Candidatus Finniella inopinata: one gene and its partner. The protein of the gene in region 2 binds, or shares a complex with, the protein of the main gene of each other region. Links are inferred from orthologs where the notes say so. Each region holds a gene or a part of one and is shown on either strand. Other genes may lie near its edges. The genes, in order: EQU50_RS01510 and xseA.

Evidence for each region.
Region 1: the proteins of xseA (region 2) and EQU50_RS01510 are in contact, whole or in part, in a cryo-EM structure (PDB 8TXR), measured with the Escherichia coli proteins. The link is inferred for Candidatus Finniella inopinata from one-to-one orthologs.

The regions. Positions count from the first base shown.
Region 1 is NZ_SCFB01000002.1:134,389-137,638, reverse strand. Bases 154-3,075 are described here. They hold EQU50_RS01510 (exodeoxyribonuclease VII small subunit), read left to right. Parts: upstream 154-1,457; coding sequence 1,458-1,694; downstream 1,695-3,075. Other genes in these bases: EQU50_RS01500 (phosphoribosyltransferase family protein), read right to left, coding at 2,494-3,075; EQU50_RS01505 (phosphoribosyltransferase family protein), read right to left, coding at 1,763-2,317; EQU50_RS01515 (ATP-binding cassette domain-containing protein), read right to left, coding at 653-1,276; EQU50_RS01520 (ABC transporter permease), read right to left, coding at 154-671. In the rest of the region: more of EQU50_RS01520, read right to left, coding at 1-153; more of EQU50_RS01500, read right to left, coding at 3,076-3,138. UniProt on the Escherichia coli protein: Bidirectionally degrades single-stranded DNA into large acid-insoluble oligonucleotides, which are then degraded further into small acid-soluble oligonucleotides.
Region 2 is NZ_SCFB01000007.1:147,858-151,142, reverse strand. What follows is about bases 29-2,985. They hold xseA (exodeoxyribonuclease VII large subunit), read right to left. Parts: upstream 2,201-2,985; coding sequence 857-2,200; downstream 29-856. Other genes in these bases: EQU50_RS06535 (alpha/beta hydrolase family protein), read right to left, coding at 2,296-2,985; EQU50_RS06545 (response regulator), read left to right, coding at 29-835. Also shown: more of EQU50_RS06545, read left to right, coding at 1-28; more of EQU50_RS06535, read right to left, coding at 2,986-3,285. UniProt on the Escherichia coli protein: Bidirectionally degrades single-stranded DNA into large acid-insoluble oligonucleotides, which are then degraded further into small acid-soluble oligonucleotides.

The DNA of each region.
Region 1 (3,250 bases), on a different replicon or contig from region 2:
AGGGTTAATAAAACTGTGCAGAATAAACAGGCAAACAAAAGGTCCGTTTGAAGCCGTCCATGACACAGCATCATCAAATACCCAAGACCATGGCTGGCACCGTTCCAGTCAGCGGCCAGCACGGTTAAGGGGGCGTGAATCGCGGCCAGGCGTAACCCCGACAATAATCCAGGCAAGGCAGCGGGCCAGCGAATACGGTATTGCAAAGGAAACGGCAGGGCTTTCATTGTGTGGGCCAACTCTAGCCACTCAACGGGGGTGCGTTTCAATCCGTCAAGGAAACAAAGGGTAATGGGAAAGAAGGCAGACAAACAAACGACGATCATTTTGGGCAGCAAACCAAATCCAAACCAAATCATCAATAACGGCATCAAAATAAACGCTGGCGTTGCCTGCAGAATGACCAACACAGGGTGAAGATGGGCTTGCAAACGTGGGTTTCGGTCCAGGATGAAGGCCATTCCCATCCCAAGAATGCTGGAAATCAACAGGCCTGCTAAAATCTGGGCTAGTGTTAATCCTCCATGCCAACAAATCAAGGATCGCTGATTGAACAGGGCACTTGCGACTTGCCAAGGAGTGGGAAGGATATAAGCCGGGATGTTTGCTAAATTGACGATGGCGTGCCAAAGGCTCAGTAGGATGAAGGCCGTTATGAATCGCTTAAGCATACCGCAGGCTCCCCGCTTAAGGTTAAGACGTGATCGGCCATTTTTACAACTTCATCCGGATCATGACTGACAATCAAGACGGTCTTCCCCTCCAGCTGTCTTTTTGCCAAAGTGTGCAATTGGTCACGGGTTTGATGGTCAACTGCGCTGAACGGTTCGTCCATTAGGATAAGGTCCGCGTCTTCCATTAATGTGCGTGCCAGCGCTACACGTTGGCGCATGCCGACCGATAAGTGGTGGGGGTAATTTTGGGCCTCGTCAGCCAAGCCAACATCCCTTAATAAACTTTTTGCCTTAGAAATATTCGGGGTTTCGCGCCGCAGGGTGGCTCCTAATACAACATTTTCGATAACTGTTTTCCAGGGCAACAACAAGTCGCGCTGGGGCATATAACTTAAGGAAATGCCAGGGGGGGAAGCGTTTAGGCCAGGAACTAGTCCTAACAACGTTTTTAATAATGTGGTTTTGCCGTGGCCACTTTTCCCAACCAAGGCCGTCCATTTGTTTACGGGAATTGAAAAATTTTGCTGGGCTAAGACGGTTTTTTTTTGATAGCTCACGCAGTCAATTGAAAACGCATAGCGTATTTGATGATGCTCTTTCACAATCCCTCCGTCGGTGTTAACCGAATCAGGTTCTAAGGGTTGGGCTGATTCCCTCTCAGCCCTTTGGTTTCTAACCATAAGGGCACCCCCTGTGTTCACAGCTAACCAATAGCACGAGAAGAATTGTTATTCAATTCAGAAGCTTCTATGATGACTTGATAAAATTAAGGAGCAATAAACAATGACAACGTCAAATCTTGAAGCCTTAAGCTTCGAACAAGCCATGGTTGAGTTGGAATCATTGGTGAAAAAATTAGAGGAAGGCCGGTTGCCCCTGGAAGAGGCTATTCAGGCTTATGAACGCGGTACGCAGTTAAAAAAGCAGTGCGAGCAGAAATTACAGGACGCTAAAATGCGGGTTGAACAAATCAGTTTAACATCCGATGGAAATCCCAAAATTGAAGCCTTTCCTTCTTAATTCCTGAAAGTTTACAAAGGCTTTTCGTGCCGCTGGAAACTTTCAAGAATCGATTTTAGGGTGAAATTCTACGACAGGGGAATAACTGGCAATACAGTTTGACTGACAGCTGTTACATCGTCACGCTTGTTACCTTCATAAAAACAAACCAAAGGATTCAAGGCAAGTACACCCCCTGCTTTTTCAACTAAGGCTTTGGCTGCATTTATTGTGCCACCGGTGGAGACAACGTCATCCAGAATTAAAATCTTTTTACCTTTAATTTTCTGAATATTACTTTCACTGATCCACAAAGTTTGGTTTCCAGCTGTAGTAATGGATTTTACCGGAATGCTTATCGCCTCTGGCCCCATATCTGGCCTTTGTTTTTTTGTAAGCACGATATAAGGGATGCCTGTTATTTTGGAAACGGCGTAGGCAAGAGCTATGGTATTAGCCTCAGGGGTTATGATTATATCAATTTTAGCTTTGTTAGCATTTATGTACGTTGCAATTTCAGTCGCTAATGCTTCTATTAGTTCGTTATTATCTTTTAAATTCAAGTATGCAATTTTGATCTTAGCGGCAGGAATTGGAACTAAGGGTACTCTGAAAGAATTGGTGCCAACTTCAATATTATGCATATCCTCAGCTGAAGCAGCCTGGATGGGGGAAGCAAAAAAGCCTATAAACGAAAGCGCGCTAAAAGCGATTTTGAAACTGTTCAATATCATATAAATTATCCTAAATTGTGGTGTAAAAGTCCCCGACCTTATGTACGACTTAGTAAGCCTGTCAAGGCTTAAGTTTTTTGTGTATATTATGAAACGGGAATAACTGGCAGTACGGTGTCACTGACTGCCGTTACATCAGAACGCTTCTCGCCTTCGCAAAAACAAACCAAAGGATTCAAGATAAGTTTACCACCTGCCATTCCAACTAATTCCTTCATCGCGGCTAGTGTGTTGCCGGTGGAGACAACGTCATCCAGGATTAAAACCTTTTTACCTTTGATTGCCTCTATATTATCTTCGCTGATCCACAAGGTTTGGTTTCCAGCTGTGGTGATTGACTTTACCGGAACGCTTATCGCCTTTGGTCCCATATCGGGCCTTTGTTTTTTTGTAAGCACGATGTATGGTATTTTCGTTTTTTCATAAACGGCGTAGGCAATTGCTATGGTGTTAGACTCTGGGGTGATAATAACGTCGATTTTACCTCGGTTTGCATTTATGTACGCTGCAATTTCAGCCGCCAGAGCTTGTATTAGTTCTATGTTATCTTTTAAATTGACATATAGAATTTTGATTTTGGTTTGAGGCACGGGAGCGAAAGGTATATTGAATGTTTTGTGGCCGACGTTAATTTTTTGATTGTTCTTATTCGTAGTAGCCTGGATGGAGGGGGCAAAAAAGCCTGTAAGAAGAAAAATGCCAAGCATAATTTCATAAAGCTTTAATGTCATATAAGCTATCCTTAAATTGTAAAACAAAAGTACCAAATATTATTGAAGGATAACCAATCCTGTCAAGAGAAATGGCGTTGTGAGTTACTAAGACCTGTAGTAAGAGGCAAGG
Region 2 (3,285 bases):
AGGCGCCATGTGTGCTGTAACCTGTTGCGTTGATTATAATCTTGAATCTTTAAAAATTATATATTCTCATTTATTCACAAACTGGGGAGGTAAAATTGGAAGTTGTGAAGAATTAGAACATATGCTTCTAAAGTCTGGTGCGCGTTTCTCATCTTCAGATTACCATAAGTCATGTGTTGGGATTAAAAGGTTGCATAAAAATCCAAGCGGACACTGCCAAATGCCTCATCCCAAAGAACGGTGCACTATAATCCCTTTGCCTCCACACTTGGGTAGGTTTGAACTGGTTTTGGTTGAAAAATCATCCCCTGATCAGGGACCTTCAACCGATACACAAAGTTCTTCTAGAATGATATTAACGCCCCGCTTCGTCCCCTCGCCCCGTGTGTTTCCAAGCATTACTGGGGACGATATTGTATCCAGCAGACAAGCGGTTTCATCACAAAATTTGAGTCTTCCAGGACAGACTTTTTCAAACAATCTGGAAGCATCGCCCAGAGAAATATCAATGTTTGGTTTGAGTTCTTCTCCTAGAGTGTTTTCAAGCAATGTCGAGGAGAATTTGGCATCTGCCAGACATGCGGGTTCATCAGAAAACTTGAGCCCTTCAGGACAGATTGTTCCAGGCAGCCTCAAGGTGTCGCCTAGGCACATCTCAACAAAGCCGTTTTTTGATTCTGCGCCCTGTTTGTTTCCAAAAGGCATTGAAAGTCCTGTGTCGGGCAGACGTCCGGCTGCTTCTGACTACTTGCGTCCTCCGGGGCCAATGCTATCAATCAATGTCCAAAATTCCCCCAGAAGAGTGGGTACCCCGAGATTAGAGGCCAATCAATAAGCGTGGTATCAATTTCATGGCCTAAGGCCTGAAAGCATTGGTTTCGACTTTTACCGTTCCATCTGAAAAATGCAAATCAACGGATGCATGGGGGTTCTGACGGAAATAGTCCACGCTGCTGACCACATGGTCACCAACGGTGATAAGAGAAAATCCCCGTTTCAAGATGCGCTGGTACGAATTCTGCTCTAAACAGGTGCTTTGTAAAGTCAGACGATCCATCAGCTGGTTCAAAAATTGCTGCTGGCTGTATATTAAACGATCCGCCAATTGACCCACTTTCTGGTTCCCTGAGTCTAATAACGGCAACGGGGCACGCAGACGGGTCCGTTGAAAAACCAAAGATTGATGTTTGTAATTCAAAAATACACCATAGGCCTGTGATAGTCGGTCACCCCAATCATCGACCCGCAGCATGGTTTGTTCCAAGACTTGTTGAGGGGATGGCAAAGCTCTTGCCAGATTGGTTAAATGAAGGCTGTCGTTCGTGAATTGACGATCCACCAAATTATAAAGCCGTTGGCTGTGTTGCCGGATGGTGTAACGGACCTGCGAAAGAACAGGCGTGGCCAGTTCGGCTGCAGCCGTTGGTGTGGGGGCTCTAAGATCAGAGGCCCAGTCAATAAGTGTGGTGTCGGTTTCATGACCCACGGCCGAAATCAAGGGGATCTGACTGGCAGCAGCTGCTCGGACCACATTTTCCTCGTTAAAGCACCATAAATCTTCCAGGCTGCCGCCCCCTCTGGCCACAATCAGTAAATCAGGTTTTTGCTCAAGGGCGTTAAACCCGCGAATGGCTGCTGTGATTTGATCGGCAGCGCCAGGTCCCTGAACCAAAACTGGCCACACCAGAACGTGACACGGGTAACGGTCACTCAGGCGGTGCAAAATGTCTTGGATAACAGCACCTGTGGCCGAGGTGATCACGCCGATGGTCTTGGGAAAAGCGGGCAGGGGGCGTTTGTGTTCAAATAACCCTTCGGCCTGAAGGCGTGCTTTTCTCTCCAGCAGTACCTTTAATAGGGCGCCTTCGCCAGCGGCTTCGGCTCCATCCACCACAATTTGATACTTGGACCGCCCAGGATAGGTTGTTAAACGGCCGGTAACAATAACTTCCAAGCCATCTTGCAACGGGGCCTTTAGGTTTGTGCCCCGCCAAGATACCGCATCAATGATCGAATCTTGGTCTTTTAGGGTGAAATAGGCATGGCCCGATGTGTGACGCTTGAACCCAGAAATTTCGCCACGCACTCGCACCCGCCTAAAATGCCCCTCCACCAGCTGTTTCAAACTAAGCGATAGGTCGGTCACCGACAGAATCGGCAACTCGACAGGTTGTAGGAAAGAGATGGGCTCGGGTAACATGGCTATATTTCGCTATTCTATTTATATCTTACTTCATACCTTATAAGAGGGGGAAAAGGGTAGGAAATCTCAGAAAACTTTTGTTGGAAATCCGCCTATTCAATGGATAATCCAATCTCTTTTTCAAGTTCACCGGTGGGCTTTCCTTCCATTAAGGCGGCCACAAATTCGGGGTAACAGGGATGCGCTGGAGGGTTATGTCTGCCAGAATGCAAATATAAAGGGACATTTTTACGCGCTTTTTTTAGAGCCTGTTTAAAGTCTTTTATATACGCCGCAGAACAACGCACGTCAGTAACGCCATGCACAAGGTATAGAGGTGCTGACAAAGGATCTGTCACCCTGTTAATAGGCATGATTTTGCGGAAATAATCTGCTGGATTACCTAATGCATCATCAGGTAAGGCTATTGCAGATACATCAGGGTTCGAATCCGAACTGACCAATGCAGCATCAGCCACAATGGATTGGAAATGAAATTCCTCCGCAAGACCGGCTTCTTTGTGCAATTCTGACCAACGCAGGGCAAATGATGCGGCAACAAATCCACCATAGCTGTGGCCATACAAGCTGACTTGGTTGATGTCTGGAATTAAACCTTTTACTTTCGCATCGTAAAAAACATGAAGAAGCTGATGTAAGTTTTTGCGTCCCATTTCTCCAATGCCTTTTATAAAATGCTTCCAACCATATCCAGTACGCAAACTTTCCTGGGGTATGATCACTTGCCAGCCATTTTGCGTATAATAATGGATTATGTCTGAGAAGGCTCCTTCATAATAACCAATAGGGCCACCTTGCATAAGGATTAGAGTTTTTTTATTGTTATCTTTAACGGGTGGCAAATAATAATAGGGTACATCATGACCATCGACTTTTACTGTTTGAGCTTGAAGAGGCGGATGCAACGTGTGATTAACTTTATCAAAATATTCGGACCACTCAACAAGCACCTCTTCCCCCTGCAAAGAAGCTAGCCCATTTATGGCCATGTTTTGATGGAAGAAAAAAGCTATTTCACAAATTTGATTATCGTTCAGCTTGAACTCTGAAACTGTTAAAGGAGCAGTTGCGAATTCTCTACC